One region of the Streptomyces sp. NPDC050418 genome, then DNA from elsewhere that is predicted to be linked to it. Evidence: riboswitches for the same ligand, from Rfam matches in the RefSeq annotation. Region 1 holds a riboswitch; each other region holds the start of a gene.
The links. Region 1 has a riboswitch for cobalamin ahead of ACIBI4_RS20835 (ABC transporter substrate-binding protein). Riboswitches for the same ligand answer to the same signal wherever they lie in the genome.

Region 1 (4,508 bases):
CGCCGCCGAGACGACGTATGTCCCCTTTTCCCTATGCCGTCCGCCACATTGAGAACGTTTTGACCCTGTTGTCCGCGTGATAAAAGTTCCCAACCACCTGCCGGGCCGCCACCCATGGCCCGAGCGGGGGCGCCCCGCCGGCGGACCGCCGGTAGGCAATGGCTCCATCCACATCCGGGGGGATCGGGACCCGATCCGGGCACGTACGAAGCGCGTACGGCACGGCTCGGCATGGAGAAAGGCGCACCACCATGACCTCAGTGCAGGTCGATTCGAACAACGACGGCAGTGAGGCCGCGGAGTCCGACGAGGGGTACGAGCGGGGCCTCGGTGCCCGCCAGGTCCAGATGATCGCCATCGGCGGCGCCATCGGTGTGGGCCTCTTCCTCAAGGCCGGGGCCAACATCGAGAAGGCCGGCCCCAGCCTCATCCTCATGTACGCCCTCGCGGGCGTGATCATCTTCTTCATCATGCGGGCGCTCGGCGAGCTGCTCCTGTACCGCCCGGTGTCAGGCTCCTTCGCGGAGTACGCACGGGAATTCCTCGGCCCGTTCTTCGGATACGTGACCGGCTGGACGTACTGGCTCATGTGGATCGTCACGGGCATGGCGGAACTGACCGCCGCCGCGATCTACATCCATTACTGGTTCCCGGACATTCCGCAATGGACGACCGCGCTGGTCTTCCTCGTCCTGCTCTTCGGCCTGAACCTCATCTCCGTGAAGCTCTTCGGCGAGCTCGAGTTCTGGTTCTCGATGATCAAGGTCACCGCGCTGATCGGCATGATCGTGATCGGCCTCGGCGTCGTCACCTTCGGCTTCTCCGCCGCCGGCGACACCGCGAGCGTCTCCAACCTGTGGGACTACGACGGCTTCTTCCCGAACGGCATCGGCTCGTCCCTGATGACCCTGCAGGGCGTCATGTTCGCCTTCCTCGCCGTCGAGCTGGTCGGTGTGACCGCGGGCGAGTCCAAGGACCCCGAGAAGACCCTGCCGAAGGCCATCAACACCCTGCCGTGGCGGATCGCCCTCTTCTACGTGGGTGCCCTCACCGTCATCCTGTGCGTGGTCAAGTGGACCGAGTTCACCGCCGACCTGAGCCCGTTCGTCGCGGCCTTCGCGAAGATCGGCATCCCGGCCGGTGCCGCGATCGTCAACTTCGTCGTCCTCACCGCGGCGCTTTCCTCCTGCAACTCCGGCATGTACTCCACCGGCCGCATGCTGCGTGACCTCGCCTCCAACAACGAGGCGCCCAAGCGCGTGGGCGAACTGTCCTCCCGCCGCCTGCCGGCGATCGGCATCTCCATCTCGGTGGCCTTCATGGGCATCGGCGTGGTCCTCAACTACGTGGTCCCGGAGAAGGCCTTCGTGTACGTCACGTCGGTGGCGACCGCGGCCGGTATCTGGACCTGGCTGATGATCCTGATCAGCCACATCAAGTACCGCCACGCGGTCGACGCGGGCCGGCTGCCCGCCTCGAAGTTCCCGGCCCCCGGCGGCACCGTCTGCAGCTGGATCGCCGTGGCCTTCCTGCTCATGGTCACCGTGATGATCGGCCTCGACCCCGACGGCCGGATCAGCCTGTACGTCGGCGCCGTCTGGGCCGTGCTCCTCGGCATCGGCTGGTCGGTCCTGAAGTCCCGCAACCCGCAGATCGCGGAGCGCCGCGAGCTCGCGTACGCGGAGAAGTAGACCGGGACACCGGGATACGGGCACCCCTGCCAGGCGCCCGTCTCACGCCCGCGTCTCACCAGGTGGGCCAGGGATCTCGATTCCCTGGCCCACCTGCTTATGCTCGGCGACATGCTGACCCTCACCCAGGCCCTGTACGACCAGATCGTCGCGCACGCCCGCGCCGACCACCCCGACGAGGCCTGCGGCGTCGTCGCCGGACCCGTCGGCGAGGGCCGTCCCGAGCGGTTCATCCCGATGCTGAACGCCGCGCGCTCGCCCACGTTCTACGAGTTCGACTCGGGCGATCTGCTCAAGCTCTACCGCGAGATGGACGACCGCGACGAGGAGCCGGTGATCGTCTACCACTCGCACACGGCCACCGAGGCGTACCCCTCCCGTACGGACATCACGTATGCGAACGAGCCGGGCGCGCACTACGTCCTGGTCTCCACGGCGGACGCGGACGACGCGGGAGAGTTCCAGTTCCGCTCGTACCGGATCGTCGAGGGGGAGGTCACCGAAGAAGAGGTGAAGGTGGTCGGGGCATACTGAGCCTCGACCTAGGGCTGCAGGAGCCAGGAACCCGGTGCGAATCCGGGACGGTCCCGCCACTGTGACCGGCCAGCACGGCCGGAGAGTCAGGAACTGACCTGCCGCCTTTTCCACCGACTGGGGACGCGGAAATCCCCGGAGGAGGCCCAGCCATGTCCTGGCCCATAGCAGCCCGTACCCTCACGCGCGCCGCCGTCGCCACCGCCCTGCTCGCCCCGCTCGCCGCCTGTTCCACGGCTGCGGGCGACGCGAAGCCCGAGGCGACGGCCCCCGGATTCCCCTACACCGTGACCAACTGCGGCGTGAAGACCACCTTCACGGCGCCGCCCGAGCGCGCCGTCACGATGAACCAGCACGTCACCGAGGTGCTGCTCGAGCTCGGTCTGAAGGGCCGCATCGCGGGCACCGCCTATCTCGACGACGCCGTCCTGCCCGAGTACGCGAAGGACTACAAGTCCCGCCCGGTGCTCGCCGACGAGTACCCCTCGTACGAGAAGCTCCTGTCCGTGAACCCGGACTTCGTCTACGGCGGCTACGCGAGCGCCTTCGCCGGGAACGAGGGCCGCTCGCGCGACGCGCTCGCCAAGTCCGGGATCGACACCCGGCTCAACATCGAGGGCTGCAAGAAGTCCGCCGTGTCGGTGAAGGACCTCTACCGCGAGGTGCGCGAGGTCGGCAGCACCTTCGGGGTGCGCGGGCGCGCGGACGACTGGGTGCGCGAGTCCGAGCGGGAACTCGCCGCCACCGAACGGCAGTTGAAGGGCGTCGAACCCCTCACCGTGTTCGTCTACGACAGCGGCGACAAGACCGCGTTCACCGCGGGCGGCCGGGGCATCGGCAACGAGATCATCACCCGGGCCGGCGGCCGCAACGTCTTCGCCGACCTCGACAAGTCCTTCGGCGACGCCTCCTGGGAGAACGTCGTCGAACGCGCCCCCGAGGTCATCGTGATCTACGACTACGGGGCGCAGACCGTCGCCCAGAAGAAGCAGCGCCTGCTCGACGACCCCGCGCTCGCGGACGTCCCCGCGATCAGGAACAAGAAGTTCGCCGTGCTCCCGCTCTCGGACGCGGTGCTCGGCGTCCGCGCCCCCGCCGCCGTGGCGAAGCTGGCCGCCCAGCTTCACCCGGACGCGGTCAAGTGACGCGGAGCGCGGGCGGGTTGAAGCGGGATGCCGGTCCGGTGAGGTTCGGCCCCGGCCTCGCGGTGACGGTGCTCGCCGCCGCCCTCGCGGTGGCAGCCGTCGCCGGCCTGGCGCTCGGGCCGGTGAGGATCGCACCCGGCGAAGTCGTACGGATCCTCACCGGCGGCGCCGAACCGAGCCCGCTGCGCACCATCGTGCTCGACGTCCGGCTGCCCCGGGTGCTGCTCGGTGCGGTCATCGGCGCGGGCCTCGCCGTGATCGGCACGGTCCTGCAGGCCCTCGTCCGCAATCCGCTGGCCGATCCGTTCCTGCTCGGCGTCTCCTCGGGGGCGTCGGCGGGCGCGGTGTCCGTGATCGTGCTGGGCATCGGCGCGGGCGTGGCCATGACGGTCACCATCCCCGCGGCCGCCTTCGCCGGCGCGATGGGCTCCCTGGCCCTCGTCTACGTCCTCGCCCGCGGCCGCGGCGGCGCCATGACCGGGGCCCGGCTCGTGCTCGCGGGCGTGGCCGTCGCGTACATCCTGTCCGCCCTGACCAGCCTGCTCCTCGTCACATCCGCCGACGCCAACCACGTGCAGGAGGTCCTGTACTGGACCCTCGGCGGACTCGGCAGCGCCCGCTGGGACATGCTCGCGCTGCCCGCCGTGACCCTGCTGGCCGGCACGCTCGTCCTGGTCACGCTGGCCCGGCCGCTCGATCTGCTGCTCGCGGGGGAGGAGGGCGCGACCGTGCTCGGCCTGGACACGGGCCGGTTCCGTGCCGCCGTGTTCGTCCTCGCCTCGCTGCTCACCGGCGCGGCCGTGGCCTACAGCGGGGCCATCGGCTTCGTCGGCCTGATGGTGCCGCACGCCGCGCGGATGGTGGTGGGCGCGGGCCACCGCCGCCTGCTGCCCGTCGTGGCGCTCGGGGGCGCGCTGTTCCTGGTCGTCGCGGACCTGGCCGCCCGGACGGTGGCGGCGCCCCAGGACATCCCGGTCGGCGTCCTCACCGCCCTGACCGGCGGGCCGTTCTTCCTGTGGCTGCTGCACCGCGGCCGGTCCGCCGAAGGGGTGGGCGCGTGATGCTGAAGATCGACTCGCTCTCGTACGCGACAGGGGGCCGCACCCTCGTCGACGCGGTGAGTCTGCACGCGGCCGCG
Region 2 (4,508 bases), on a different contig from region 1:
CGCGCAGCGGCCACCAGGTTCTCCAGCGATGCCCTGGTCTCCGGCCAGCCCCTCGTCTTCAGGCCGCAGTCGGGGTTGACCCACAGCCGCTGGGGCGGGAGTGCTTCCAGGCCCTTGCGCAGCAGTGCGGCTGTGTCGTCCGTTCCGGGTACGCGCGGTGAGTGGATGTCGTACACCCCGGGGCCCGCCTCGCGCGGGTAGCCGTGGGTGGCGAGTTCGCGGGCGATCTGCATGTGGGAGCGGGCCGCTTCCAGGCTGATGACGTCGGCGTCGAGGTCGTCGATGGCCTGGACGATGTCGCCGAACTCGGCGTAGCACATGTGGGTGTGGATCTGGGTGGCGTCCTGTACGGCGCCGGTGGTGAGGCGGAATGCCTCGGTGGACCAGGCGAGGTAGGCAGGGTGGTCGGCGCCACGCAGTGGCAGTGTTTCGCGCAGCGCCGGCTCGTCGACCTGGATGACCGATGTGCCGGCGGCTTCCAGATCGCACACTTCGTCGCGCAGGGCAAGAGCAACCTGGCGTGCCGTGTCCGCGAGGGGCTGGTCGTCGCGGACGAAGGACCAGGCGAGCATGGTGACCGGGCCGGTCAGCATTCCCTTGACCGGGCGGTCGGTGAGTGACTGGGCGTACGAGGTCCAGCGCACCGTCATCGGCTCGGGCCGCGCGATGTCGCCGGCCAGGACCGGCGGGCGCACGTAGCGGGTGCCGTACGACTGCACCCAGCCGTGTTGCGTGGCGAGGTAGCCGGTGAGCTGTTCGGCGAAGTACTGCACCATGTCGTTGCGTTCGGGCTCGCCGTGCACGAGAACGTCGAGCCCGGCCTTCTCCTGGAAGGAGATGACCTCCTGGATCTCGGCCTTGATGCGCTCCTCGTAGCCGACGGCGTCGAGGCGTCCGGCGCGCAGGTCGGCACGGGCGGTGCGCAGGTCGGCGGTTTGCGGGAACGAGCCGATGGTCGTGGTCGGCAGCAGCGGCAGACCGAGATGGGCGCGCTGGGCCGTGGCGCGCTGCTCGTAGGCCGAGGCGCGTCGGCCGTCGGCGTCCGTGACGGCGGCGGCGCGTGCGCGTACCGCCGGATCCCGGGTGATCGGCGAGGTGGCACGGGAGGCCAGGTCGGCGCGGTTCGCGGCCAGTTCCGCCGCGATGGCGCCCGTGCCCTGCGTCAGGCCCTTGGCCAAGGTGACGACTTCCGCGGTCTTCTGGCGGGCGAAGGCGAGCCAGCGCAGGATCTGCGGCTCGATGTCACGCTCGGCGGTTGCGTCCAGCGGTACGTGCAGCAGCGAGCAGGAGGCGGCCACGTCCACCTGTCCGGCGAGCCCGAGCAGCGTGCCGAGCGTGGCGAGTGACGTCTCCAGGTCGTTGATCCAGATGTTGCGTCCGTTGACGACACCCGCGATCAGGCGCTTGCCGGGCAGTCCGCCCACGGCGGCGAGCGCGTCGAGGTTGGCGGCGGCCGCGTCCGTGAAGTCGAGCGCGAGACCGTCGACGGGGGCCTTCGCGAGAACTGGCAGCGCCTCGCCGAGACGGTCGAAGTAGGAGGCGACAAGGAGCTTGGGCCGGTCGGTGAGGGTGCCGAGTTCGCGGTAGGCGCGCGCGGCGGCGTTCAGCTCGGCCGGCGTGCGGTCCTGGACCAGGGCGGGCTCGTCGAGCTGCACCCACTCGGCGCCCGCCGCACGCAGATCCGCGAGGACCTCCGCGTACACCGGCAGCAGACGGTCGAGGAGCGTCAGCGGCTCGAAGCCGGCCGCCACGCCCGGTGCGGGCTTCGCGAGCAGCAGGTACGTGACCGGACCGACCAGGACCGGACGCCCGCTCAGACCGAGCGATACGGCCTCACGCAGTTCGGTGACCTGCTTCGTCGCATCCGAGGCGAAAACGGTGTCGGGACCCAACTCGGGTACGAGGTAGTGGTAGTTGGTGTCGAACCACTTCGTCATCTCCAGCGGGGCGACGTCCTGCGTGCCGCGCGCCATCGCGAAGTAGCCGTCCAATGCGTCGGCGGCGACGGCGTCGCGGTGGCGATCGGGAACAGCACCCACCATGACGGTGGTGTCCAGAACGTGGTCGTAGTACGAGAAGTCGCCGGTCGGCACCTCATGGAGGCCGGCATCGGACAGCTGCTGCCAGTTGGTGCGGCGCAGGTCCCGTGCGGTCTGCCGGAGGTCATCGGCGGTGACCGTGCCCTTCCAGTACCCCTCAACGGCCTTCTTTAGTTCGCGGTTGCGGCCCTGGCGTGGGTAGCCGTACACGGTGGCCCGTGCTGCCGCGGCTGCGGACTTCGTGGTCACGGAGATCTCCTTCGCGAGATGAATCCCTGAGATCCCGGAGACGGGACGGGAGCGCGAAGGGGTACGTGACCGGGCGGTGCGAGCGTGCGCGGGATGGCACGGTCCGTCCGCCTGATATGTACGCCGACCCGCCCACGAGGTCACCGGGATATCCGCGTACGAGACGTCTCGTACGCGGGCAACGGGCAGGTCTTCGGACTCGCGGACACGCCCTGCGTACCGACTGCGTACACAGGACACCTACTGGCCGTCGCTTCCCGGATCCGGTACGTCGGATCCAGTGCGTATGACGGCGGTCGTTCCCACTCACCGCTGCGGGGCAGTCCCGGATTCCCACCGGGTTCCCTCTTACGACGCATCCCGCCTGGCGGACGGGGCGAACCAGCTGCCCGGCCAGCCTAGAGGCATCCGCCCGAGCGCGGACACGGCCGTTCACATTCCGGACCGTGACATGCGGCACGGAAGCAGGGAGCCATGATCCTCGGTCACCTTGAGCACGGAGGCCGCCCCTGTCCGCCCCATGAGACGACGTTGTCGCGGACCGAGATACGTGCCAGCATCCGGACCATGCTGCGTCAGCTCATTATCAGCTGCGGCGTGTCGGCATCGAGTTGACCCGGAGGCCACCCCTCCCGGGTACTCACCGCCCACACGCAGACCTCTCGCATTCCGCGAGGGGTCTTTTTGCTTTCGCCCCCATGCAGACGGCCGGATCCGGCCCCAGATTCCAGCGAGGAAGCACACGCCATGACGCTCAACGTTCCCACCCTGACGGCGGGCAGCGGCGACGGCACCGCTGCGCCGACCGGAGCAACCCCATCTCCGTACGACACTGCGCGCCTCGCAGTGACCCTCCGCCACTCCCCCGAGATCCTGGCCCGAATCGTCTCCACGCTGCGTTCCGTTCCGGTACTGGAAATGACCTACCGAACCCACGGATCCGCCCGCGCCACCGCCGAGATCACGCTCGCACCCTCCGATGCCCCGCGCGCCTGCCGACGGTTGAGGCGCGCGGTCGACGTAGTGGCAGTCGACGTATTGGCAGCCGAAGTATTGGCTGTCAGCGCGCCAGGAGACGCCGGCCCGGATCCGATCCGGTCTTGAACCGAGCAGCATGTGAGGGGCATGTCTCCCTAGGCTGACAGCATGGGAACCCAGTGATCCGAGACCTCGCGCAGGCGTTGCCGATGGTCGGCGATCCAGTCGTCCGGGGGGACTATCGGAACCCGCACGGTGACCATGGACCCCGACTCGTCCTCCACGACCACCTCGGGGCAGTCACGCTCACCGGTGAGCTGGATGGAGAGGGTCGGCCCTCGGTCCCACTCCATCCACACCACGTCTTCGCCGGTGTCGAGACCGTGCAGCGCGGCGGCCCAACCTGCCAGTTTCGAGGCCGACAGCACCAAGCCGATACGACCGGACACGAACGGTGTCCTGACGACGATCTCGGCGTCGAGCCCCGCGTTCCATACAGGGCTGCGCCCCAGAACGCTGACGGTGACGCTGTTCCCCTCGTCATCGGCGAGGGAGATGAGCTCCCTCACGCCAGTTGGAACGTGTCGGCCAGCATGTCCACCTGCACGGCGAGCAGCGTTGCCGGCGCGTGCCCCATCCCGGTGAACTGACCGGCGGCCTCCAGGCCGACGGTGCCGTGGAGTTGCGGCCAGGCCGTGATGGCGCCGGTCAGCGCAACGGCCGCGGCGGGCTTCGCGGCGGAGAGGCCGGTCCACTCCTCCACCCATGCCGCCACCGCGGTGTCCTTGCGCAGCCACGCGCGGAGCTCGGTCAGGAGTGGGTTCACGGAGCGGACCGGGCGTCCTTCGGCGAAGACCGGCAGGAACGGGCCGAGGACCGCTCGGGCGCGGTCCACCGTCTCGGCCGGTGCGGTGAAGCCCGGCACCGGCGTGCCCTGAAGGAGCAGATAGAGGTGCGGCTGCGCCACCGCCCACGCGCGGAACGCCGTCGCCAGCGCGTGCAGCGCCGCTCGATCGCCGGCCGAGGTGTCGACTGCCTGGACTTCCGACGCGATCGAGTCGTAGGCGTCCATGACGAGTTCGGCGAGGAGGTCGTCGCGGCCCGCGAAGTAGCGGTAGAGCGCCGGTCCTGACATGCCGAGCTCTTTCGCGATGCGCAGCAGCGCCACGCTCTCCACGCCTCCGTCGGCCAGCTGCCGCACGGCGATCTCCTTGATCTCCGCGCGCGTCCGGTCGCGATACC
Region 3 (4,508 bases), on a different contig from region 1:
GGCGCAATGAAGCCCAAGGCGGCGGTCGCCATGTCCGCCGTCCTGAATCTTGTCGGAGCCTTCCTCTCGGTCGAGGTCGCCAAGACGATCTCCAGCGGCCTGGTCAGTGAGGACGGGATCCAACCCGAAGTGATCCTCGCGGCGCTCGTCGGCGCCATCCTGTGGAACCTGCTGACCTGGCTGGTCGGCCTCCCGTCCAGTTCGTCGCACGCCCTCATGGGCGGTCTGATCGGTGCCACCGTCGCCTCGATCGGCTTCGGCGGGGTCAACGGCGATGTCGTCGTCACCAAGGTCCTCATCCCCGCGATCGCCGCGCCCCTCGTGGCCGGCCTCGCCGCGATGCTCGCGACCCGCCTGACGTACAAGCTCGGCAAGAACGTCGGTGAGAAGACGTCGGCGAAGGGCTACCGCGCCGGCCAGATCGCCTCCGCCGGTCTGGTCTCGCTGGCCCACGGCACCAACGACGCCCAGAAGACGATGGGCATCATCACCCTGGCCCTGGTCGCCGGCGGCGCGCTCGCGCCCGGCTCCAACCCGCCGGTCTGGGTCATCGTCTCCGCCGGTCTGGCCATCGCGCTCGGCACCTACCTGGGCGGCTGGCGCATCATCCGCACCATGGGCAAGGGCCTCACCGACCTGCAGCCGCAGCAGGGCTTCGCCGCCCAGACCTCGGCCGCCGCGGTCATCCTGGCCTCGTCGAACCTGGGCTTCTCGCTCTCCACCACGCACTCCTGCTCGGGTGCCGTGATGGGTGCGGGTCTCGGCCGCAAGGGCGGCGTCGTGCGCTGGTCCACCGCGACCCGGATGTTCGTGGCCTGGGGTCTGACCCTGCCGGCCGCCGGTCTGGTCGCCGCGGGCGCCGAGTTCGTGGCCCGTCAGGGCGACTGGGGTGTCGCGGTCGTCGCGGTCTTCCTCGTGGCCTCCTGCGCGGCGATCTGGCTGATCTCGCGCCGCCAGGTCGTCGACCACAACAACGTGAACGAGGTCGACACCCCGGCCGCCGGCGAGCCGGCTGTCGACGGTCCCGGCGTCGTGACCACCGCCATCGCCGCGGTGACCCCGCCGCCGACCGCTGCCGCGGAAGCCGCCGAGGCGGCCGAGGCACCGGCCGCGAGCGCCGTCAAGACCACCATCCCGGCCCCCGCCCCTGCTGCCGACTCCACGCAGCCGGCCGGTGCGACCGCCTGACGCGGCGCGTCCGACACGTAAGGAATCAGCAGCATGAACATCGACTGGGCAGCTCTGGGCTCCGTCTTCGGCGTCAGCCTCCTGGCCACGGTCCTTCTCGTGGGCCTGTTCACCCTGGGCATCCTCGGCCTCTCCAAGCAGGAGGAGGCCGCCGCACAGGGCGGTTCCGCCGCGCTGGCCCGCACCGGCGCGTACGCCTGCTTCGCGCTGTGCGTGGCGGCGGTGTCGTTCGGGATCTTCCTGATCGTCAGCTGAGGTCGTCGGCCTGATCGTCGGCCGAGGTCGCGAACAGCGGCTGAAGCAGTACCGAAGCGCCCGTCGTCCGACCCCCGTTCCGGGTCGGACGACGGGCGCTTCGGCGTACGCCGGTGTGTGTCTGCGCACACTCTTCCGTCGCAGGTCAACGCCGAGTTGACGGGTGTTCTCGGTGCGTGGTGGACTGCCGGAGCCAATACGGCAGCAGCAGAGGAAGCCGGTGCGAATCCGGCGCGGTCCCGCCACTGTGACCGGGGAGTTGATCCCCGGGAGTCAGGAACTCTCGCCGCCGTCTCCTTCTGACCAGGGCGTGGACACCCTGAGTGAGGACGTATCGCGATGCGCGGCTGCTCTGCTCCGCCGGTTCCCCCGCCCTCCCTTGCTGCGGGATGTACGCCGAGTACCTCCCGCATGCGCGTTCTCCGAGGCGTGACGGCCGGCTGACCGGTGAGTGCCGATCGCACTTTCGCGTACGGCGCCGCGGCCGGCCTCCTCGGTGACCTGGTGTTCGGCGATCCTCGCCGTGGGCATCCGGTCGCCGCGTTCGGGCGCGCCGCGAGCGCCGTCGAGCGTGTCCTGTGGCGCGACCACAAGGCCGCCGGCGTCCTGCACACCGCTTTCTGCGCGGGCGGCGCGGTGGCCCTGGGAACGCTCGCGGCCGGCGCCGTACGCCGCTCCCCCGCCGCCTCCGTCGCGCTGACGGCCGTCGCCACCTGGTCGGTGGTGGGCGGCACTTCGCTCGCGCGCGAAGCGTGGCTCATCGCCTCGGCGCTGGACGCGGGCGATCTCGCGGGCGCGCGCGAGCGGCTGCCGCATCTGTGCGGCCGTGATCCGCAGGCGCTCGACGAGGCGGGCATCGCGCGCGCCGTCGTGGAGTCGGTCGCCGAGAACACCTCGGACGCGGTGGTGGGTGCGCTGGTGTGGGGTGCGGTGGCGGGGGTGCCCGGTCTCGTCGGGTTCCGTGCGGTGAACACGCTGGACGCGATGGTCGGCCACAAGTCACCCCGATACCTGAACTACGGCTGGGCTTCGGCCCGGCTCGACGACGTCGCGGGGTGGCCGGGTGCCCGGCTCACCGCGTGCCTCGCCGTGCTCGCGGGCGGTGACCCGCGGGGTGCGGTGCGCGCGTGGCGGCAGGACGCGGGGAAGCATCCCAGCCCCAACGCAGGCCCGGTGGAGGCCTCTTTCGCGGGCGCGCTCGGCGTACGGCTGGGGGGTGTTCTCTCGTACGGGGGTCGAGTGGAGCACCGCCCTGTCCTGAACGACGCCGGGCGCGCCGTCCACGTGGCGGATGTCGAACGGGCCGTGCGGCTCGCGCGGCGGGTGAACTGGCTGGCGTTCGCGGTGGCCGCGGCGGGTGGTGCGGTCGTGGGCCGTGTGTCGCGTGGCGGACTGCGGCGGATGCGTACAGGAAGAGGGATGGCATGAGCGGTGGACTGCTGGTCGCCGGGACCACGTCGGATGCCGGGAAGAGCGTGGTCACCGCGGGGATCTGCCGCTGGCTGGTGCGGCAGGGGGTGTCGGTCGCGCCGTTCAAGGCGCAGAACATGTCCCTCAACTCCTTTGTGACGCGCGAGGGCGCGGAGATCGGCCGGGCGCAGGCGATGCAGGCGCAGGCCGCACGGGTGGAGCCCACTGCGCTGATGAACCCGGTGCTGCTCAAGCCCGGCAGTGACCGGTCGAGTCAGGTCGTCCTGATGGGGAAGCCGGTCGGCGAGATGAGCGCCCGCGGCTACCACGGCGGGCGGCAGGAGGCGCTGCTCGGGACGGTCGTGGACTGCCTGGAGCAGCTGCGGAGTTCGTACGACGCGGTGATCTGCGAGGGGGCCGGGAGTCCCGCGGAGATCAACCTGCGCCGCACCGACATCGTGAACATGGGGATCGCACGGGCCGCACGCTTCCCGGTGGTCGTGGTCGGCGACATCGACCGCGGCGGGGTCTTCGCGTCCTTCTTCGGTACGACGGCGCTGCTGAGCAAGGAGGACCAGGAGCTGGTCGCCGGGTATCTGGTGAACAAGTTCCGCGGGGATGTCTCGTTGCTCGAACCGGGCCTGGACATGCTCAAGGGGCTCACCGGGCGCGCCACTTACGGGGTGCTGCCGTTCGCGCACGGGCTCGGGATCGACGAGGAGGACGGGCTCCGGGTCTCGCTGCGCGGCGCGGTGCGCGAGTCGGAGGTCGCGCCGCCGGTCGGTGACGAGGTGCTGCGGGTCGCGGTGTGCGCGATCCCGCTGATGTCGAACTTCACCGATGTGGACGCGCTCGCGGCAGAGCCGGGCGTGGTGGTCCGATTCGTGGACCGGCCCGAGGAGTTGGTCGACGCGGATCTCGTCGTGATCCCGGGAACTCGCGGGACCGTCGCGGCGTTGGCATGGTTGAGACGGCGGGGATTCGAGTCGGCGCTGAGGCGCAGGGCAGCCGAGGGACGCCCGATTCTGGGGATCTGTGGCGGATTCCAGATCCTGGGCGAGCACATCGAGGACGAGATCGAGTCCCGCGAGGGAGCGGTGGACGGGCTGGGCTTGCTGCCCGTCCGCGTCCGCTTCCGGCGCGAGAAGACGCTGACGCGTCCAGTGGGCAGGGCACTGGGCGAAAACGTCGAAGGTTACGAGATTCATCACGGGGTCGCCGAAGTGCTCGGCGGTGAGCCGTTCCTGGACGGCTGCCGGGTCGGCGGTGTGTGGGGCACGCATTGGCACGGGTCGCTGGAGAGCGACGCGTTCCGCCGTGCGTTCCTGCGTGCTGTCGCGGCGGACGCGGGCCGGCGTTTTGTGCCCGCCGACGACACGAGCTTCGGTGCTCTGCGCGAGGAGCAGCTGGACCGGCTCGGCGACCTCATCGAGGAGCACGCGGACACCTCCGCGCTGCTCAGGCTGATCGAGACCGGTGCGCCATCCGGTCTTCCTTTCATCGCTCCGGGGGCACCTTCATGACCGTTCTTCTTCTGTCCACCGCCGATACGGATCTCCTCGCGGCGCGGGCGTCCGACGCGCCGTACCGCATAGGCAATCCGATGCGGGTGGATGTCACCGAGGAGTTGCCCGGGCTGCTCGACGGCGTCGACA
Region 4 (4,508 bases), on a different contig from region 1:
AACTCGCCGCTGAGCGTCTCGCGCTTGAACAGGTTGGAGACCTGCGGCTCGATGCACTCGTAGACACCGGCGATGGAGGCGATGGTGGCGGTGGGCGCGATGGCGAGCAGGAGCGAGTTGCGCATGCCGGTGGCGGCGATGCGGGCGCGCAGGGCGGTCCAGCGCTCGGGCCAGTTCAGGGTCGCGTCGTAGTGGTCGGGGTGCAGGACGCCGCGGGCGGTGCGGGTCTTGTCCCAGGCCGGGAGCGGGCCGTCCTTTGCGGCGAGGTCGCAGGACGCCTCGTATGCCGCGAGCATGATGCGTTCGGCGATACGGGTGGACAGGGCACGGGCCTCGGGCGAGTCGAAGGGCAGGCGGAGCTTGAAGAAGACGTCCTGCAGGCCCATGGCGCCCAGACCCACCGGGCGCCAGCGGGCGTTGGAGCGGCCCGCCTGCTCGGTCGGGTAGAAGTTGATGTCGACGACGCGGTCGAGGAAGGTGACGGCCGTGCGGACGGTTTCGTCCAGGCGCTCCCAGGCGATGGAGTCGCCCCGTACGAAAGAACCGAGGTTGACCGAGCCCAGGTTGCAGACGGCCGTCTCCCCGTCGTCCGTCACCTCCAGGATCTCGGTGCACAGGTTCGAGCTGTGGACGGTGTGGCCGGGCTCCGCGGTCTGGTTGGCGGTGCGGTTCGCGGCGTCCTTGAAGGTCATCCAGCCGTTGCCGGTCTGCGCGAGGGTGCGCATCATGCGGCCGTACAGGTCGCGGGCCGGGATGGTCTTCGACGCCTTCCCGTCCGCTTCGGCCCGGCGGTACGCGGCGTCGAACTCATCGCCCCACAGGTCGACGAGCTCGGGCACGTCGGCGGGCGAGAACAGCGACCAGTCGCCGCCCGCCTCGACGCGGCGCATGAACTCGTCCGGGATCCAGTGCGCGAGATTGAGGTTGTGGGTGCGGCGGGCGTCCTCGCCGGTGTTGTCGCGCAGTTCGAGGAACTCCTCGATGTCCGCGTGCCAGGTCTCCAGGTAGACGGCCGCGGCGCCCTTCCTGCGCCCGCCCTGATTGACCGCCGCCACCGACGCGTCGAGGGTCTTCAGGAACGGGACGATGCCGTTGGAGTGCCCGTTCGTGCCGCGGATCAGGGAGCCGCGGGCGCGGATACGGGAGTAGGCGAGGCCGATGCCGCCGGCGTGCTTGGAGAGGCGGGCGACCTGGTGGTAGCGGTCGTAGATCGAGTCGAGCTCGTCGAGGGGCGAGTCCAGGAGGTAGCAGGAGGACATCTGCGGGTGGCGGGTGCCGGAGTTGAAGAGCGTCGGCGAGGACGGCAGGTAGTCCAGGCGGCTCATCAGCCGGTACAGGGCGGCCACTTCGTCCACGGAGCCCGTGGACTCGTCGGCGGCGAGACCGGCGGCCACGCGCAGCATGAAGTGCTGCGGCGTCTCGATGACCTTGCGCGTGATCGGGTGGCGCAGGAGGTAGCGGGAGTAGACCGTGCGCAGGCCGAAGTAGCCGAAGCGGTCGTCGGCGGCCGGGTCGATGAGCGCGTCGAGGGTCGCGTGGTGCACCCACACGAACTCGGCGGTGCGGTCGGCGATCAGGCCTTCGCGGTGCCCGGTCGAGACGGACTCGGTGAAGGTGCGCACGCCCTGCGTGGCGGCCTCGTCGGCGATCGTGCGGGTGAGGAGGCGGGCGGCGAGCTTCGCGTACGCGGGGTCCTCGGCGATGAGTCCGGCGGCCGCCTCCGTGGCGAGCTCGCGCAGCTCGGCCTCGTCGGCGCGGGCGCTGCGGCCGCGCAGCGCGGCGGCGGCGACCCGGCCGGGGTCGGTGTCGGGGAGGTCCGCGGTCAGATCGGTGAGGGTCCGCAGGAGAGCGGCACCGGGCTGGTCCTGGACGGTCTCATCGGCGGCGGCCGCGGCGGCCCGCCCGGTCGCCGGATCCACTGGCGCGATGGTCACGGGGTGCACTCCCTCGCTCGGCTCCGGGCCGTGCGGCGAGGCGGTGTGCACGAGGTGTACGCGGGCAGGGCGCACCCCTCGGCGTCCACCGGCCCATTCCGCGAGGCCCGGACGTCAACGGCGCCCGGACCGGTCGGCTCGGGCGCGCTGCCGGCAGGTCCTCGGACTCGCCAAGGCCCTTGTGCGGGCCCTGAACACCGTTGCGGGACAGTCCCGGATTCACACCGGATTCCCCTGCGACGACAGCGAGCATGAGCATACATGTTGTGCCGCGCCCGGACGGCATGCCCATATGTTGTGTCGGCGGGGCCGCGATGTGCTGCCGGTCGGGGTGGCGCGGGAGTTGGGCGCCTGCGGGACTTCGCGGACTCGGCCTAGAACGTGAGGACGTACGAGAGCAGCTGCAGGTCGTCCCGGTCCGGGAGGGGATTCCAGTCACGGTCCGGGGTGCGGACGAAGCCGAGGCGTTCGTAGATGCGGTGCGCGCTGTGCATCATGTGCTGGGTCGAGAGCGCGACGCCGGTGCAGTCCGCCGCCCGCGCCCGGTCGACGCAGGCCCGTACGAGCGCTTCGCCCGCTCCGCGTCCGCGGCCCGCGTGGGCCACGGCCAGGGCGCGGAACTCGGCCTCGCCGGGACGGGCGATCTGCGCCTGCGGGGTCCCGTACCGCGCGAACGTGACGCCGCCGAGCAGCTGTTCGCCGTCGACGGCGACGAGGACGTCGGAGGTGGCGGCGCGGCCCGCCACGTCGCGCAGGGTCGGGATGTACGGGTCGTCCTCGCCGTAGTCGAGCAGGCCGTCGGCGAGGTAGACGTGGACGGTGAGGTCGCCGAGCGCTTCGTACTCGCCGGGCAGTGCGGGCCTGATCGTGAAGTCCATGCCCGCATTCTGCCGCCCGGGTGCCGGGGCGGCTCAAGCGGTTTACGCGGCGCGCGAGTAGCTGACGCGGGCGGACGGCGTGGCGCCGGCCGCGTCGGTGGCACCGGCAGCGCCCGCCGCATCGGTGGCGCCGGACGCGTCGGCGGCGAGCTCGCGCCGCTCGGCCTGCCGCAGCTGCCGGTCGATCCGGCGCTCGCGGGCCTGCCCGGCGAGCGCGGGGCCCGCGACGAGGGCGAAGAGGACGAGGAAGGTGAACCAGTCGAGGAGGGTCTGTGTCGTCATGCCCTTACGATCCCGCGCACGGCCGCGCACGGTCAGTGGCAGGACTGCCGCGCACCCTCGATTTCCTGCCAGTCACGCGGCACACTGGCAGACATGCTTCAAAACGTTGCAGCAGTGCTCCTGAACGGGGTCCATCCCTTCGAACTCGGCGTCGTCTGCGAGGTGTTCGGCCTCGACCGCAGCGACGAGGGCCTGCCCGTCTACGACTTCGCCGTGGCCTCCGCCGAGGGTCCCGAACTCTCCACGCACGCGGGCTTCTCGGTCCACGTGGAACACGGCCTGGAGCGTCTGGAGGAGGCCGATCTGATCGCCGTGCCCGCGGGGCAGGCGTATGTGAACCGCGCCTATCCGCCGGAGCTCCTCGACGCGCTGCGCCGCGGAGTGGACCGGGGCGCGCGGATCCTGTCCGTGTGCTCGGGGGTGTTCGTGCTCGGGGCGGCGGGCCTGCTCGACGGGCGGGAGTGCGCGGTGCACTGGAAGCACGCGCAGGAGCTGGCGATCCGGCATCCGCGGGCCAAGGTGCTGCCCGATGTGCTGTACGTGGACGAGGGGCCGGTGATCACCTCGGCGGGCACGGCCGCCGGGATCGACGCCTGTCTGCACATCGTGCGCACCGAGCACGGCACGGAGGTCGCCAACGCGATAGCGCGCCGCATGGTCGTACCGCCCCATCGGGACGGCGGGCAGGCGCAGTTCGTGGCGCGGCCGCTGCCCCGGACACCCTGCGACACCGTGGGCGGGGTGCTGACGTGGATGGAGCGGCATCTCGACGAGGAGATCACGGTCGAGCAGCTCGCGGAGCGGGCGCTGATGTCGCCGCGGACGTTCGCGCGCCGCTTCAAGGAGGAGACGGGGACGACGCCGTACCGCTGGCTGCTGCGCCAACGGCTGCTGCTCGCACAGCAGTTGCTGGAGTCGGGCGACGAGACGGTGGACACGATCGCGGGCCGTACGGGCTTCGGCACCGCGGCGGCGCTGCGCCACCAGTTCCTGCGCGCGCTGGGCACGACACCCAACGCGTACCGGAGGACGTTCCGGGGGCCGATGCCTTTCAGCCCGGCCGGCGTCTGAGACGGCAGCGGGTGGGGGCGGGGCTCACGCGCCCGCCCCCACCCGGAGAACGCCTACGCGTTGGGAACCACCTCGTAGCGAGGCGTCCCCTCCTCCATCTGCCGCAGCGCGTCCTTGCGGTCCCGCTTCGACAGCCGGTCGATGTACAGGTACCCGTACAGGTGGTCCGTCTCGTGCTGCAGGCAGCGCGCGAAGTAGCCGGTGCCGCGGACCTTGATCGGGTTGCCCTTCTCGTCCTGCCCGGTGACCTCGGCGTAGTCGGGCCGCGCCAGCGACACGTACGCGGTGGGGACGGACAGGCAGCCCTCGTTGTTGTCGTCGAGGACCCGCCGGTCGGCCGGGA

Region 2: another riboswitch for cobalamin. It lies ahead of metE (5-methyltetrahydropteroyltriglutamate--homocysteine S-methyltransferase); the one in region 1 lies ahead of ACIBI4_RS20835 (ABC transporter substrate-binding protein).
Region 3: another riboswitch for cobalamin. It lies ahead of ACIBI4_RS15590 (cobalamin biosynthesis protein); the one in region 1 lies ahead of ACIBI4_RS20835 (ABC transporter substrate-binding protein).
Region 4: another riboswitch for cobalamin. It lies ahead of ACIBI4_RS23595 (ribonucleoside-diphosphate reductase subunit alpha); the one in region 1 lies ahead of ACIBI4_RS20835 (ABC transporter substrate-binding protein).

The regions. Positions count from the first base shown of each region.
Region 1 covers NZ_JBITIG010000008.1:150,473-154,980, forward strand. Annotated here, with positions in the region: gene ACIBI4_RS20825 (amino acid permease) at 252-1,691, shown strand; gene ACIBI4_RS20830 (Mov34/MPN/PAD-1 family protein) at 1,803-2,225, shown strand; cobalamin riboswitch at 2,189-2,342, shown strand; gene ACIBI4_RS20835 (ABC transporter substrate-binding protein) at 2,378-3,370, shown strand; gene ACIBI4_RS20840 (FecCD family ABC transporter permease) at 3,409-4,431, shown strand; gene ACIBI4_RS20845 (ABC transporter ATP-binding protein) at 4,431-4,508, shown strand, end outside.
Region 2 covers NZ_JBITIG010000002.1:153,583-158,090, forward strand. Annotated here, with positions in the region: gene metE (5-methyltetrahydropteroyltriglutamate--homocysteine S-methyltransferase) at 1-2,288, opposite strand, end outside; cobalamin riboswitch at 2,455-2,689, opposite strand; gene ACIBI4_RS04910 (hypothetical protein) at 3,036-3,392, shown strand; gene ACIBI4_RS04915 (DUF5959 family protein) at 3,422-3,835, opposite strand; gene ACIBI4_RS04920 (TetR/AcrR family transcriptional regulator) at 3,832-4,508, opposite strand, start outside.
Region 3 covers NZ_JBITIG010000006.1:64,326-68,833, forward strand. Annotated here, with positions in the region: gene ACIBI4_RS15580 (anion permease) at 1-1,188, shown strand, start outside; gene ACIBI4_RS15585 (hypothetical protein) at 1,222-1,443, shown strand; cobalamin riboswitch at 1,606-1,747, shown strand; gene ACIBI4_RS15590 (cobalamin biosynthesis protein) at 1,891-2,871, shown strand; gene ACIBI4_RS15595 (cobyric acid synthase) at 2,868-4,376, shown strand; gene cobN (cobaltochelatase subunit CobN) at 4,373-4,508, shown strand, end outside.
Region 4 covers NZ_JBITIG010000009.1:294,545-299,052, reverse strand. Annotated here, with positions in the region: gene ACIBI4_RS23595 (ribonucleoside-diphosphate reductase subunit alpha) at 1-1,934, opposite strand, end outside; cobalamin riboswitch at 2,069-2,200, opposite strand; gene ACIBI4_RS23590 (GNAT family N-acetyltransferase) at 2,309-2,812, opposite strand; gene ACIBI4_RS23585 (hypothetical protein) at 2,855-3,094, opposite strand; gene ACIBI4_RS23580 (helix-turn-helix domain-containing protein) at 3,188-4,165, shown strand; gene def (peptide deformylase) at 4,219-4,508, opposite strand, start outside.